2 regions of the Microbispora sp. CA-135349 genome follow, and region 2 is predicted to be linked to the other one. Evidence: riboswitches for the same ligand, from Rfam matches in the RefSeq annotation. Region 2 holds a riboswitch; the other holds the start of a gene.

Region 1 (7,688 bases), 970 kb from region 2:
CGGGCCGCGTACGCTTCGAGGCCGGCGCCTTCGTGCCCGGTCACGGCGACCGTGCCGGCCCACATCGCGTCGGTCATAGTCCCTCCACCTGTGATCACGCTCCCGCACGAGCCGGTCGCCTCCGGCGGCGGGTCCAGGAGGGCCACGATAATGCTTGCTTTGACTAACTAAGCAATCGCCCCGGGCCGGTCAGAGCGCGTGCGCCGCACCCGTCCCGAACAGGCGCCGCACGCCCGCCGCCACCCAGATGGAGGCCACCCCGGCGTACGCCGTGAGCAGCGCGACGGTGGGGAGGGACGCGATCGCCGACAGGACGGCGGCCAGCCCCAAAAGGCCCGACCAGCCGTACAGCACGATGCGGCCGCGGGGCGCGCTCGTGTGCGCCGCCTCCTGCACGGGGGTGACCAGGGCCATGACGGCGGCGCCCGCCACCGCGGGCGCCTCCCCGCCGGTCGCCACGCCGGCCACGAGCAGCGCCGCACCCGCGGCGGGCAGGCAGCAGCACAGCGCCGCCACTCTCGCCTCCCTGATGTCGAAGAGCAGCCTGGTGGCCCTGGCCCGGGCCAGGCGCAGGGTGGTGACCGCCTCGGCGACCCAGGCCGCCCAGTGCAGCAGCGCGATGAGGACGAAGACGGCGATGAGCGGCGGCACGGCCGGCAGCAGGAACACCATCCGCCATCCACCGGAGAACGTGCCGCGAAGGCGCGCGAGCACGCGGTAGACGGGGTTGCGCCGCTTCAACGCCGCCACCAGCAGGTCCCTGGCCTGGTCGAACCCGGGGTCGAGGCGGAGCACCTCGCGGAACGCGCGGGCCGCCTCGGCCGGCGCGCCGAAGGCGAGCTGCGCCCGCCCGTACGCCAGATGGGCCGTCGCGCTCTCGGGATCCAGCCCGACGGCGCGCGCGGCCGCCTCCTTCGCCCGGAGGGCGTCGCCGAGCATGGTGAGGGCCACCGCGAGGATGCCGGCCAGGTCGACGTCCTCCGGAGCGACGGCGAGCCCCCGACCCGCCGCGTCGGCCGCCTGCGGCCACTGCTCGAGGGAGACGTGCGCCCGGGCGAGCAGCTCCCACGCCGGCGCGTGCTCGGGGGACAGCGCCAGGCACGCCCGCGCGGCGGCGACGGCCTCGTGCGGTCGCCCCGCCCGGTGGTACGCGTGCCCGGCGACGTAGTGGGGAAACCAGTGGTCGGGCGCGAGCCGCACGGCCTCGGTGGCCTCGCCGATCCCCTCGGACGCCCTGTGCTGCTGCGTCAGCGCCACGGAGAGGAAGGCGTGCCCGTCGACGTTCTCGGGCTCCCGGGCGAGCAGGCCGCGCAGTTCCCGTTCGGCCTCCGCCGGGCGGTTCAGCGTGAGCAGCGTGCGCGCCCGCTCAAGCGGCGCCGCGGCCATCACCACCTGCCCTTGCCGCCCTTCTTGCCGCCGAACGCGCCGTTGGATGTGCCGTTGATCCAGGGCATCAGCTCGTCCCAGGCGCCGGAGTCGTTGGCGTGCAGGACGTAGTTGCGCGCGGTGGTCAGCCACTCGCGTACGGCCGTGGGCCGCACCGCCTGGGCCGCGGCCAGCAGGTCGGGTGTGGACAGGGGGATGGGCCGGCCCGCGCTGATCGACTGATGCAGCTTGGTTTCCACCGCGCGGTCGACGACGCCCTTGAGGTCCGCCCCGACGAACCCGTCCGTCACCCGGGCCACGGCGTCGTAGTCCATCTCGGCCAGCGGCTTGTCGCGGCAGAGGATGCGCAGGATGGCGGCGCGGGCCGCGGCGTCGGGCGGCGGCACGAACACCAGCTGGTCGAACCGGCCGGGCCGCCGGAACGCGACGTCGATGTACCAGGGCGCGTTGGTGGCCGCCAGCACCAGGACGCCGTCGTTGGCGTTCTCGTCCACGCCGTCGAGCTCGGCGAGGAACTGGTTGACCAGCTGGCGGGTGTGCGCCTGGCGCATGTCCGAGCGGCGCGCGGCCAGCGCGTCGACCTCGTCGAAGAAGAGCACGCACGGCCGGTTGCGCCGGGCCATCTCGAACGTGGCGTGCAGGTTGCGCTCGCTGGACCCGATGTACATGTCCAGGATGTCGGCCAGGCCGACGTCGATGAACGACGCGCCGAGCTCTCCCGCCGCCGCCCTCGCCAGGTGGGTCTTGCCCGCGCCGGGAGGGCCGTACAGCAGCACTCCGCCGCCCGCCCGCTTGCCGAACGCGGCGAACAGCTCGGGCTGCTGGACGGGGAGCAGGAGCTTCATCCGCAGCGCCTCCTTGACCGCCTCCATTCCCGCCACGTCGGCGAAGGTGACACCGGAGCGCTGGACCTCCACGTCGCCGTCGTGCGCCGGTGCGGGGTACGCGGGTGGGGGGTACGCCGGGCCGGGTGGCGGCCCCGGCGCGTACGGCGTGCCGGGCTGCGCCTGTGGCTGATGTGTCTGTGCCTGCTGCGCCTGTGGCTGCTGCGCCTGGTTCTGCTGTGTCTGGGTCTGGTACGGCGTGGCCGGCTGCGGCTCCAGCCGGGCGGCCAGGCCGGGGTCGGACAGCGACGGATCGCGGGAGACCGCGTCGTGGTAGCGGCGCGCCGCGCCCGGCACGTCACCCTCGCCCAGCAGCGCCCTGGCGGCGAGCAGCCCGATCCGCGGCGGGAAACCGGGCTCGGCCAGGAGTGGCTGAAGCGCCGACAGCGCGGCGCCGTAGGAGCTCTGCCGGACGAAGGCCTCCGCCAGACCGGCGACCACGTCCGGGTCCCTGGGCGACAGCAGGAGCGCGGCCCGGTACTCGGCCTCGGCGTCGGCGAGATACCCCTTGGCCAGGAGCTGCCCGGCGAGGTGCCGCCGTAGGGGGAGGTTGTCCGGAGACAGCCGCGCCGCCTCCCGGAGGGCCTGGAGTCCGGCGTCGTCCAGCACTGCCCGGTCCCTTCTGTAGGTCGATCCGAAATGACCGTAAGGCTACCCACGTGGTCGGACAGCGGTGATCTCTACAGGCCCCGCCCGGCCGTCGGCGCCCCCTGTGGCGCATCTCACGGTTGATTGCCCGCGACCGTGGGGACCTGCGGGAAACTTCGGCCGACCGCAGCAGGAATCGGGCTGTTTGCCGGGTTTTTGGCCGTGTCTTACTTGTTATCTACTAAGCTTCCCGTGTGTCACGCCGGTGAGCGGTCCTCAACCCGAGGACGACCGGCGACCGCCGAATCCCGGACGTCATCGATCCCGGGAACCGGGGACCCACCTTTTCTGGGGTGAATCCGGACCATCCGGTAGGGCTACTCCTGGCCCGAACCCGTCAGCTAACCCGGTAGGCGGCCAAGGAGAGGAGAGCGCGTGGAGTGTCCGCTCCACCTGCCCACCCGGTCCGGGTCCGTCACCCGGTCCACATGCCCGCCCTGGAACGTCTCCAGGCTTCCGGGGTGATGGCGCGCCCGTGACGGGCTGCCACGTCTCCCGTTTCTGATCCCGCCCCGCCGCGGCCGTGTCTTCCGGCCGCCGTGCCGTCACGTGGTGATGCCGCCCTGCCGTCACGCCCGCGGGCCGGTTCGTCATGTCTCGAAGCGCGCCATGAGGAGCCCGCGATTTCCACCGATCCGATAGCACGACAGCTGCTCGACGCCGTCCGCCCGGAACTGGGCTACCGCGAACGAGCCGGGAAACACACGAAGTTCGGCGAATGGTACGCCGACACCATCGCCAAGGACCCCGACTTCAAGACCGCCCCCTGGTGCGACATGTTCGTCTCCTGGGCGGCGGACCAGGCCGGCGTACAGGACCGCGTCGGCGAGTTCGCGCTGACCACACGGCACGCCAAGTGGTTCAAGGAGCACGACGCGTGGAGCGGCACGCCCGAGCCGGGCGCCGTGGTCTTCTTCGACTGGTCGGGGTCCAAGAAGATCCGAGACATCGACCACGTGGGCGTGGTCGAGAAGGTCGTCCACGGAAAGGTCCACACGATCGAGGGCAACGTCGACGGCGTGTGGCTGAAGCGCAAGGTACGCGACAAAAGCAAGATCGTCGGGTACGGCCTGCCGCGCAAGGTCAAGGTCACGCCGAAGGCGCCGGTGACGATCCAGCCCGTGGCGGCGGTGCACGCGAGCGTCCCGGGTGCGGTGGGGCTCACCATCAGGAACTTGGCGGCCACGCAGGGGCAGTCCCCCGGCGTCGTGTGGTCGCCCGGCGACGCCGTCCTGCCGGCCGGCCTGCTGTTCGCGGTCGTCTCCACCGCCGTCACCGGGCTCCGGGTCAAGGCCGCGGCGGCGACCTCCGGCGGACGGCACCGCAAACGTGGTCCCGGACGGGCCACGGCGCAGGCCACGGCGCGTGCCACGGTGGGGGCCACGGTGGGGGCCACGGCGCGTGCCACGGTGGGGGCCACGACGCAGGCCGCTCGCCCGTCCGCGCGGGCGTCCGTGAATCCAGCGCCCGTCAATGTGGCGTCCGGCGGTCCGGCGTCAGTCGATGTGGCCCCCGTCAATGCGGCGTTCGTCGATGCGGCGGCGTCCGGCGCTCCGGCACTCGGAGGGGGAGACGGCGCCCGTCGCCCGAGCACCGTCTGACACCGTCGGCGGCCGCCCACGTCGTCCGCCTCATCCCCGCAGGCGCTTCATCTCCGTGATCTCGGCCGACTGCGTGGACACGACGGACGCCGCCAGCCGCCGGGCCGGCTCGTAGACCCCGCCGCGCAGCTCGTCCCGCGCCATGGTGACCGCGCCCTCGTGGTGCCGGATCATCATCGAGAGGAACTCCCGGTCGAAGGCCCGGCCGGACAGCCCTTCGAGACGGCGCATCTCCTCGGGGGACATCATGCCGGGCATGGCGTGCTGGTGCGCCGGCGCGGGGCTCTCGCCGGGCACCGGCTCGCCCCAGGCCGTGAGCCAGCCGCTCATCGTCCGGATCTCGGGGGCCTGGGCGGTTTCGATCCGCTCCGCGAGCCGCACGACCCGGGGGTCCGACGCCCGTCCCTCGGCCAGTTTCGCCATCTCCACCGCCTGACGATGGTGCGGGATCATCATCCGGGCGAACATGACGTCCTGCTCGTTGTGATCGGTGGCGAGAGTCGTGCCGACCGGTGCAGCCGGTGTCGGCGTCGGTGTCGGCGTCTGAACCGGGGTCGTCGCGGCGAGAGCGGCGCCCCGCGCGCCGCCGGTCAGCAGACCGGCCGCCAGCAGGGCCGCCGGCAGAGCGCGTCCCCTCATGGCAGGCACCTCCACTCTCGCGCTCTCGGCGTGAATCGGTGGCGTCCCCGCCCGCCGGGCGAAACGGGCCCCTCGCCCGCGGCGGCGCCCGCCGAACCTGCGTCAAGGCGGATGTGCCCGCCCCTTGCCCGTCGTACCCCGTCCGGCGGGTGCTCCCCGCCTGTGCTCGATCCGTACGAGCATGTCGCGTTCCAGGCGCGGCGCGGCGACGTGCACACGGTGCTCGTGAACGGTCGCGTGGTGAAGCACGAGCACCGCCTTGTCGGCGTGGACCTCGCCGCGGCCCGCCGCGAGGTGGAGCGGACCGTCGAGTATCTGCGTGTGACGCTGGGCGAGGAGGCGTGGCAGAAGGGGATGAACCCCGACATCCCCGAAACGGAGATTCTCGACAACCCCTACACGTACACCGACTGCCACAGCGCCGCGACGCACAGCCGCTGAGCTGGTGCGGGGCGTGCCCGGACCAGAGGAAACCCTGGGGAATTCATGATTGTTTGGTGCTCTTTGTGAGATTTGGTCACCAGTGGGGCTAAGGTGGGCAGCCACCCGCGGAAGCCGTGGAGCTTTCCCCCGAAACGACCGCTGGGAGTTGTCTCACATGCACGGGCACGTCCCCTCGCAGACGAGCCAGGATGATCGGTTCCGGCAGGAAGTCCTCTCCAGTCAGGAGGAGCCGGCGACCAGGCCGAAGAACAGAAAACCCCTCATCATCGCCGCCGCGGCCCTGGTCGCCGTGCTGGCCGCCGGGGGAGCGGGTTACGCGCTCGCCAGCGGCTCGGACCCGTTGGGTCCGCCCGCCGCGGGCGGCACGCAGCAGTCGGCGGCCCCCGCACAGGACGGCGATACCGCCGGCTCCGCCGGTTCCTCCGGTGACGACGCCGCTGCGGGGGACGGACAGGACGCGCAGGGCTCGCCGGACCAGGGCTCGTCGGACCAGGGCGCGATCGGGTCCGGCGGAGACGGCTCCGGTGGAGCGCAGGCATCCGCCGGAGGAGGCGCGGACACCGCCTCCGGCTCCTCGGGCGGGGGCTCGTCCGGTCGCAAGAGCGCCGGAGCGGGCCGGGCCGGGACCGGCTCGTCGGGCAAGACGGGCGGTGCCCCGAAGGGCGGTGCCGGCCAGGACCGGGGTGAGGTGCCCTCGGGCGCCGACGGAGCCCCCGGGCTCATCCCCGGGGCCTGCGCCGCCTCCGGCTGCTGATCCGCTGCTGACCTGCTGTGGCCCCGCTGCCGGGCCGCCCGCGAGGGTTCGCGACGCCGAGGGCCCGCCCGACACGGCGATCAGGAGGACGGGCCGGGCCACCCCAGCGGGAAGGCGATGCGGGCGGGCGGTTCGCCCGCCGCGTCGTTGAACTCCCGCATCGCGACGATGAGGGCCCGCCGCTGGGCCGCCGGCATCCGCGTGAGGATCGCGGTGATCTCCTTCTTGCGCCGGGCCGTTACCTCGTCCACGATCCGCCGTCCGTTGTCGGTCAGCCGCAGCAGCGTCTCCCGCCGGTTGTGCGGATTGACCTCGCGCTTCATCAGACCGGCGACGGCGAGGCGGTCGGCCATGCGCATGGCGGTCGACGGATTCACACCGAGCCTGTCGGCCAGCGTCACCAGCTTGGTCTGGCCCTGTCCCACAACCAGCAACATGCGGAACTGGGGCAGGGTGACCCTGTCCTCAGCGGCGGCGAGAGACCGCGCGGAGATCGCGACGAGCACACGCGAGGCGGTGAGCACGGCGGCGGTGACGGCCTCGAGGTCGTCGCCGGTCGGCTCGTCGTCCCCTTCTTCTGCCATAGGAACCGTTTTTACACGGTCTCTCTCACCGGTACGTCATCGCATCGGGCAAACGCTCAGCCGAGCGCGGCCAGCAGCTCGTTGCACGCCTGGGCGCAGCGCCGGCATGCCTCGGCGCACACCCGGCAGTGTTCGTGTACGTGGGCGTGCATACCGCACTCGTCGCCGCAGCTGCGGCAGGCCTGCGCGCACGCCTCCAACTGGGCCCGCGTCAGGTCCGCGTCGTAGCCCGTGTGCCTGGACAGCACCCGGCCCGTCGTCGCGCAGATGTCGGCGCAGTCGAGGTTGGTGCGGATGCAACGCACGAGCTCCGCCACCGCGTGCTCGCTCAGGCAGGCGTCCGCGCAGGCCGTACAGGTCTGCGCGCAGTCGAAGCAGGCCTCGATGCAGTTGGCCAGCACCTGCCTGTCCACACCGCCGAGATCGGCGGGATAGGTCTCCAGCATCACTCCGGCGTGTCCCATGGCGTCACTCCTTCCGGTCTCGGGCGGGCATCTTCGCGGGCAGGCACGGAACCCGCGGACGCGGCGGGGACCGTGAACCTTCGCGCCCGTTCGGGATTCCCGGCACGTTCCTGGCGGCCCGAAAGCTCGGGCCATTCCCAGCCCATACCCATCGGCACGGTCGTAAACGGAGCTGATCCGGTGTGCTGATCGTCTTTGCGGGTAGTCGCGGAGGCACGGACAACCTTGGAGAAGTCATGGGCTGGAGCTACCGAAAATCGATCAAGATGGGACCGTTCAGGCTC
Region 2 (7,688 bases):
TCGCTACTGGCCAACGCCCTGCGCGACCCCGAGATCATGACGCGTGAGGGTGCCCGGCTGCTCGGCTGGCTCGACTCACTGCGCGGTTCACCACTGCGCGGTTCATCGGGCGCCTGACCCCGCCGCGCGTTGCGCGAGCAGCGTGGTCAGCGCCGTGGTCCGCGCCGCCCTCCGTGCGTCGTTCCACTCGTCCGGCGGCGCGATCCGCGCCCAGGCGGCGACCACCTCGCCGTCGTAGGCGTGGCCGTGTCCCGGCGGTGCGTCGAGGGAGAACACCAGGTCGGCGGTGATCTGCCAGAACGTCACGAACGGATACCACCGGATCCAGGGCAGCACGTCGTCGCCGCGCCGTTCCTCCAGCCAGTCGGGCCGGGTGAGGACGAGCCGGGGCGTCCACCACACGATCGGGTCGGAGGGATGCTGGAGGTAGACGACCCGCGGCGCGTGCCACGGTGACGCGGGCACGTCCAGGTCCGAGGGACGGTTGGCGAAGCGCACGGTCTCGCCGCCCCCGTAGACGGGCAGCGCCTCCCTGCTTCCCCGGTCCCTGCCGTCCACGAGCCGCCGCCACAGCGCGCTGCTGTCCGGCGGTCCCACGAACAGCGCGCCGTCGGTGCGCTCACGCAGGTCCCGGTCGCCGCCGAACGCCGACTCCGCGCCGAAGGCCCCCAGGCTCTCCCCGAAGACCAGCAGCTTGGGCCGGTGCCCCGCGGGCAGCGTCGACCAGCGGGCGTACACCTGGTCGAACAGCTCCCGCCCGGCCGCCTTGGCCCGGTCGCGGTCGACCAGGAACGACAGCCAGCTCGGCAGGTAGGAGTACTGGATCGAGACCAGCGCGGTGTCGCCGCCGTACATGAACTCCAGGGCGGCGGCCGCCTGCGGGTCCACCCAGCCGGTGCCGGTCGTCGTGATCACGCAGATGACCTTGCGGCCGAACGCGCCGGTCCGCTCCAGCTCCCGTACGGCCAGGGCGGCTCGTTCGCGGGTGGTCGCGGCGGAGTCGAGCCCCGCGTAGACGCGGATCGGGGAGACGGCGGCCCGCCCGCCGAACCGGCTCAGCTCGCCCACGCCCGGCGCATCCGCGACGAAGGCGCGGCCCTCCAGGCCGAGGGACGCCCAGGAGACCAGCGAGGAAGGGCTGCCCGACAGCGTGGCCGCGCTCGGCCGGGTGGCGCCGGGCGCCGTCTCGCTGTTGATCGCGGCGAAGCTGCGGTCGGCTCCCCTGAGCAGGGCCTCGGTGACGATCCCGTCGGTCAGGAAGACGGCCAGCACACCCACCCCGAGCCCCGCGGCGAACTGCGCGGCCGTCGCGGGGAACCACCGCCCGAGGAGGCGGCCCAGCGCCCGCGCCGCGATCCGCAGCGCCCTGGCCGTGGCCAGCAGGGCCAGGAACAGGGCCGCCGCGACCAGCGGCACCCCCAGGTAGCCGAGCCGCTCCGGCGGGTCCATTCCCATCAGCACGTAGATGTCGCGCTGCGCGCGCACGCCGAGGACCAGCGAGGCCGCGCCGAGACCGCAGCCGAACGTCGCGACCAGGCGCCGGGCCCGCCGCCGTCCCGTGCGGTGCCACGCCTCGCGCCATCGCTCCGGCATCCGTGCCGCGGCCGGGCGTACGAGTGCGGCGGCGAGCACACCCACCAGGTATCCGGTGGCGGTGAGCACGCCCGCGATGATCCCCTGCAGCGTCCAGGGGCGGGGCAGCAGCGACGGCGTGAGGGACAGGGAGAAGAAGGCGGAGGCGAGGACGATCCCGGCCGTGTCCAGCGGCGCGTCGAGCCGTAACCGCCGCCTTTCCTCCATCAGGCCCCCGATCCCCGTGCCTCACGAAGCAGGCAGGCTATCAAGGTCACGAACCGGTCACGGCGCGGGTGGGGTCGGGTCGTCCGCGCATAAGGAAGATCTCTTGGTCTCTTCCCGGAGGCGTGATGCGTTGCTACATTCCGAAGCGAGAATTAATTTCAGTTTTGGGAGGTGTGATGACCGCTCTCCACGCCGAGCAGGAGGCGGCGGCGCCCGCTCGACGAGAGCTGCCGCCGTCGATGGTCGAGCGGATGACGCTGATCCTGGACGCGTTCACCGGCCGCTCCACCCGCCTCACGCTCGAGGACGTGGCCCGCCGCACTCACCTCCCGCGGTCGACGGCTCATCGCATCCTCGATCAGCTCGTACGGCTGAACTGGCTGGACCACACGTCGTTCGGCTACAGCCTCGGGAAGCGGGCGCTCGGCCTCGGCGGCCGGGACGGCGGCCACGGCGAGATCCGGGAGGCCGCCGCGCCGGTGCTGCACAACCTGCAGATCAGGACCGGGATGGTCGTCCATCTGGCCGTGCTCGACGGCGCAGAGGTGTTCTATCTGGACAAGGCCGGCGGGCGGTTCGCCCTGTCGGTGCCCTCCCGCGTCGGCGGCCGGGCGCCGGCCCACTGCACCGCGCTCGGCAAGGCCATCTTGGCCTGGCTGGAGCCCGAGCAGGCCGAGGTGCTCGTCGACGGGCACATCAACCGGCCGACCAGCCGTCTGCCCAGCCCCTTGACCGGCCGGGCGATCGGCGACATCGGCACGCTGCACCAGGAGCTCAACCGGATCAGGCGGCGCCGAGGGCTCGCCTTCGAGCGGGGGGAGTGCTTCCCCGGAATCTCCTGCGTCGCCGCGGCCGTTCGTGGCCACGAAGGACCGGTGGCCAGCATCTCCCTGGCGGGCGACGACCGTACGCCGCTGGAGAAGGTGGCCCCGCTCGTGGTCGAGGCCGCGCGGCAGGTCTCGCTCGCGCTCTTCCCCGATCTCGGCGCACAGGACAGGTCCCGGGCCGTCCACCGCGTGCCGGACATGGTCCCCGGAGCCCGGTAACCGCCTGCTCACCGCTCGCCACGGGAAGAACGCAGGCCGGTGGAGAGGCGCGATGAGTCACCCGGAGAGGCCGTGGCTGGGGGAGATCGGGGCTCAGCCCCAGTGGTCGCCCCAGCCCCACAGGTTCGGGCCGAGGGCGGAGAACCGGTCGTCGTGCTCCACGCCGAACCGGCCGCGGTAGAACAGCATCGGGCGCTGGTCGGTGGCGACGGGTTCGAGTTCGCGGACACGGCCGATGACCACGTCGTGGTCCCCGGCCACATGCACCTCGCGCACCTCGCCGTGGACGCGCAGCAGCACCCCGCGCAGCGCGGGAGTGCCCCATCGCGACAGGTCCCAGTCGAGCCCGTCGAACTTCCGGCCATTGCTGGAGCCGAACCGGCCGCAGATGTCCACCTGATCCTCGCCGAGGACGTTCACGCAGAAGCGGCCGGAATTCCTGATCCGCGGCCAGGCGCGGCCTTTGTGGTCGGCACAGAACAGGACCAGCGGCGGTTCGAGGGACACCGACGCGAACGACTGGCAGGCGAAGCCCACCGGTTCGCCGTCGTCGAGGCCTGTGACCACGGTCACGCCGCTCGCGAACATGCCCAGCGCGCGCCGGAATTCGGCCGGCGTCGGCGGCGCCGCCCCGGTGAACTCGGGGTCGGCGGGTGCAGCGGTCATGGACTCACCTCGCGTACGTGTCGATGCCTCAGGTAACGAACTTACAAACCCCCTTGTGTGCGACTCGCAGGGGGATCCCGGTCAGCGGAAGGCGCGTACGGGCGGAGTCGCCGTCCGGGCAGGTCACCGGACCTGCCCGCGCCGGTCTCGCCGGTCACGGAACCGATGGGCATCGCCCGGCCGGCCGACGGGGGCCACGTCGTCAACGGCCGGTGGCGGTTCTCGTCGGACACCGGCCGCTGCGACTGGATCTTCCTGGGCGGCATGCTCGGCGACGCCGGGGGCGAGACGGCCGACCGGTGCGCTCGATGAATTCGGCGAGGGGAACGTGGCGAGGCCGTCAGGACTGGGCGAACAACTGGTCGTAGGCGCCGGAGTGCCGGCAGCCGGCGGCGCGTCGCCGCCGCGCTGAGGCGCGTAGGCCGGATCGAGCATGGTCATTACCGTGTCGAGCCGTGTCCACGACTCCGGCAGCAGCCGCGTCGCGAGATGAGTGGACAGGTAGGCGGCGTGCATCAGCGTGCGTGTGCCCGGCACCTCGGCGAGCCCCAGTCGCGCGCGGAGCGACTCGGGCAGCGACGCCACGACGACGGCGCTGGCCGTGGGCCCGGCGAGCGCCCTGCCCGCCGCCCACACGGCCGGCCGGTCCCGTAGCAGAGGGGGTGGGAGCGGGCACCTGCGCGAACAGGCGGTCGAGGATGATGTGGACCGCTTCGGTGTTCTCCAGCCGCTCTTCCACGGCGCGCGCGTAGTAGCGCCAGAACTCCCGCATGGTGGGCGGCAGCTTGCCCCCGTAGGGGTCCATCAGGGCGAGGAACGCCCGGAACTCGGCGTACAGCCGGTCCAGGGCGGGGCCGTCGAGGGACTCGCCGCTCAGCCGGCACATCGTGACCGTGGACTCGAACAGCGTCGCCACCACCCAGGCGCGCGCCTCGGAGTCGGCGGCGTTGAACGGGCGGCCCTCCGCGTCGATACCGGTGATGCGGGCGTGCATGCGGTTGAGCCGGGCCGCCTCCCGCTGCCGCACCTGAATGTCGGGGTCGACCATCCGCTGCGCGCTGAGCACGGTGTTGCGCAGCCGCCGCCACGGGTGCGCGACGAAGGTCGAGTTGGTGATCAACGCCGCGCCGATCTGCGGGTGCGCGGCCTCCAGGACGATGGCCCGGGTCGCCACCAGCCCCCAGCGTGCCTGCCGGGTCAACCGGTGGAGCATCGATCCCGGGCCGAGCGGATCGGCGTCGGTTCCGGCTGCTGCTGCGTCGCTCATCGACATCCCTTTCCCGTAGGGGCCGGTGCCCGTACGCCGCCGAGCCGGCGCTCGCGCCGCCGGTAGGCCTCCAGGCACTCCCAGAAGTGCTCGGCCCGGAAGTCGGGCCACAGCACCCGGGGGAAGACCCATTCGGCGTACGCCACCTGCCACAGCATGAAGTTGGAGATCCGCTGCTCTCCGGAGGTGCGGATGACGCGGATGGCGCGCCGCACCAGGCGCAGCAGGACGTCGACCTCGGGGGCCGGGCGCCGCCAGTTCTCCGTTGAGAAGGCGTAGAGGCTCAACCACTCGACGCCGGCCGTGTGCGCCGCCTCGATGACGTCGATCACGGCGGCCTCCGCCGCCCGATGCCCCGCGGTGCGGGGCAGCGACCGTTGCGCGGCCCACCGGCCGTTCCCGTCCATGACACACGCCACGTGATGAGGGATGCCTCTCACACCCGTTCGTCGCGATCCCCTCCCCAGGTTCGGGAGGGAGGAGGAGGGTGATCCTCTCCGGAGACGGACTCTTTCACGTAGGGCGATTGATCGACTACTCAACGTCGGTAGCCGTGATCCTTACCCCGGCCCGACGGGCCCTAGGGTACGCCGACGCCATCCCGGCCGCGGCAGCTCGCATCGGCGCAGGTAAAGACGCCTTTTGTCCTGTTTACACCATTCTGGTGCGGTGTGTACCTTTAGGTGCCACGGCAATGGGTACCGGCGGTCTCCGCCTTCTCGTGTCCGTTGCCGTGTCGTTGCCCGGTCCACGCGATCAGGATGATCGCGCGGCCGCCGAATCCGCGTCCTGCGGAGCCGGGGACCCATTTCCTGGGGTGAATCGGGCGCAGCCCCCAGATGCGTCCGTAGGGCACTTCCTGCCCGAACCCGTCAGCTAACCCGGTAGGCGGCATGGAAGCAAGGAGTCAACCCCGTATGCCCACCCATCGGCTCTCCCTCGGCCGCCGGCCCTCCCGCCGGCGCCTGCGCTCCGCCCTCGCGGCGGCGACCCTCGCGGTCTCGGCCGCCTCGGCCAGCGTCACGGCGGCCGTCGTCCTGTCCGCCCCGGCCTACGCCAACCCGCACACGTACGGCCAGGACGTCTCCGGCTACGAGGCCGACCACGACTGGGTGAACAGCCGCGCGCAGTTCGGCTTCATCAAGGCCACCGAGGGCACGTCCTGGGTCGACTCGTCCTTCCCCCGGCACTGGCGGGAACTGGCCAAGAAGGGCATCGTCCGGGGTGTCTACCACTTCGGTCATCCCTCCAACGACCCGATCGCCGAGGCCGACCACTTCCTCGGCGTGGTGAACGCGCAGCCGAGCAAGCCCGGCGACATCCTGGTGCTCGACCTGGAGACCACCGACGGCGAGTCGGTCGCACACGTCAACAAGTGGGCCAAGACCTGGCTGGAGTACGTGACGGCCAAGACCGGGACCAGGCCGATGTTCTACAGCGGCTGGAACTTCGCGAACGAGTACGGCGGCGGCCTCGGCCAGTACCCGCTGTGGGTGGCCCACTACAGCAAGGCCCCGGGCGACATCACGCCGCCCGCCGACTGGAAGTCCTGGGCGATCCACCAGTACACCGACTCGCCCATCGACCAGAACGTCTCCGCGCTGACGCCCGCTGAGCTGCGCGCACTCGGCCGGCCCTGATCCGGCCCTGATCCGGCGCTGATCCGCTCTCGTGGCCCCGGGCACGTCCCGGGGCCACGACTCGCGACTCAGACGACCGCGCCCGATCCGTCGCGAGTGACGGGCCTGCGGCGCGGGGCGGCGGGAGCGGGCGGCGGCTGCGAGGTGCGCCTCTCCAGCGCGATCGCCACCGGCCCGGCCACGAACGACGACGACAGCGTGCCGACGATGATGCCGATCAGCAGGGCGACGGCGAAGTCGCGCAGCGAGTCGCCGCCGAACACCGCCAGCGCCGCCAGGATGAACAGCGCCCCGAGCCCGGTGTTGACGGTGCGCGGCACGGTCTGCAGGATCGCGGTGTTCACCACCCGGTGGAACGGCTCCCCGCGCCGCACCGGCCACAGCTCGCGCACCCGGTCGAAGAGCACGACCTTGTCGTTGACCGAATAGCCGATGATCGTGAGCATCGCGGCCAGGAAGACGCCGTCGATCGGCTTGCCGAGCCAGGCGAACGCGCCGACGACGACGGCCGCGTCCACGAACAGCGCCGCCACGGCCGCCGTGCCGAACGTCCACCGGAACCGCAACGCCAGGTAGACGAGCTGCGCCGCGAGCGCGACGGCGAGCGCGATGAGCGCGTTGCGGCGCAGTTCCTCGCCGAGGCTCGGCCCGATGAGCTCGTCGCGCTGCTTGGTGACGTCGCCCACGCGCCGGTCCAGCGCCTCCTCCATGCGGACCACGTCGTCGGCGCTGATCTGCCCGGTGCGCACCGAGATCGCGTCATCCGACCGCTGCACGACGGCCGAGGGGAACCCGGCGTCCGCAACCGCCTGCCTGGCCGTCGCGACGTCGACGGGCCTGCTCGTGCCGAACTCGACGATCCGGCCGCCGGTGAACTCGACGCCGTAGTTGAGGCCACGGGCGACCAGCCCGGCGCCCGCCAGCACGAGCAGCCCGGCCGCGACGGCGAGCCACAGCCGCCTGCCCCGCATCAGGTCCGGGTCACGCCGGGTCAGCCAGGTCCTGACCCGGCCGATCGAGCCGAGGCCGGACGCCCGCGGGCCGATCCTGCCGATGAGGGCGGCGGTGAGCACCCGGGTGATCAGCATCGCTGAGACCAGCGAGGCGAGCACGCCGATGGCCAGCGTCACGCCGAAGCCCTTCACCGGCCCGGACGCCAGCCAGAACAGGAGCCCGGCGGCGAGCAGGGTGGTGATGTTGGAGTCGGCGATCGCGCTCCAGGCGTTCTTGAAGCCACGGTCGAGGGCCGCCTTGAGGCCCCGGCGTGGC

What was found. A riboswitch is a leader RNA that binds a small molecule or an ion and turns the genes downstream of it on or off. The one in region 2 is predicted to bind cyclic di-AMP.
Region 1: it holds a riboswitch for cyclic di-AMP, as region 2 does, so the genes downstream of both, ACQPZZ_RS25250 (CHAP domain-containing protein) here and ACQPZZ_RS21085 (glycoside hydrolase family 25 protein) in region 2, are expected to answer to the same signal.

The regions. Positions count from the first base shown of each region.
Region 1 covers NZ_CP192001.1:5,484,534-5,492,221, reverse strand. Annotated here, with positions in the region: gene ACQPZZ_RS25265 (dienelactone hydrolase family protein) at 1-77, opposite strand, end outside; gene ACQPZZ_RS25260 (tetratricopeptide repeat protein) at 190-1,386, opposite strand; gene ACQPZZ_RS25255 (AAA family ATPase) at 1,386-2,879, opposite strand; cyclic di-AMP (ydaO/yuaA leader) riboswitch at 3,148-3,290, shown strand; gene ACQPZZ_RS25250 (CHAP domain-containing protein) at 3,458-4,519, shown strand; gene ACQPZZ_RS25245 (DUF305 domain-containing protein) at 4,550-5,158, opposite strand; gene ACQPZZ_RS25240 (hypothetical protein) at 5,321-5,599, shown strand; gene ACQPZZ_RS25235 (hypothetical protein) at 5,757-6,356, shown strand; gene ACQPZZ_RS25230 (MarR family winged helix-turn-helix transcriptional regulator) at 6,437-6,940, opposite strand; gene ACQPZZ_RS25225 (four-helix bundle copper-binding protein) at 6,997-7,404, opposite strand; gene ACQPZZ_RS25220 (DUF4236 domain-containing protein) at 7,587-7,688, shown strand, end outside.
Region 2 covers NZ_CP192001.1:4,512,086-4,519,773, reverse strand. Annotated here, with positions in the region: gene ACQPZZ_RS21120 (TetR/AcrR family transcriptional regulator) at 1-117, shown strand, start outside; gene ACQPZZ_RS21115 (alpha/beta hydrolase) at 103-1,800, opposite strand; gene ACQPZZ_RS21110 (IclR family transcriptional regulator) at 1,977-2,846, shown strand; gene ACQPZZ_RS21105 (flavin reductase family protein) at 2,940-3,512, opposite strand; gene ACQPZZ_RS21100 (hypothetical protein) at 3,678-3,824, shown strand; gene ACQPZZ_RS21095 (oxygenase MpaB family protein) at 3,853-4,779, opposite strand; gene ACQPZZ_RS21090 (undecaprenyl diphosphate synthase family protein) at 4,776-5,186, opposite strand; cyclic di-AMP (ydaO/yuaA leader) riboswitch at 5,544-5,685, shown strand; gene ACQPZZ_RS21085 (glycoside hydrolase family 25 protein) at 5,697-6,419, shown strand; gene secD (protein translocase subunit SecD) at 6,488-7,688, opposite strand, start outside.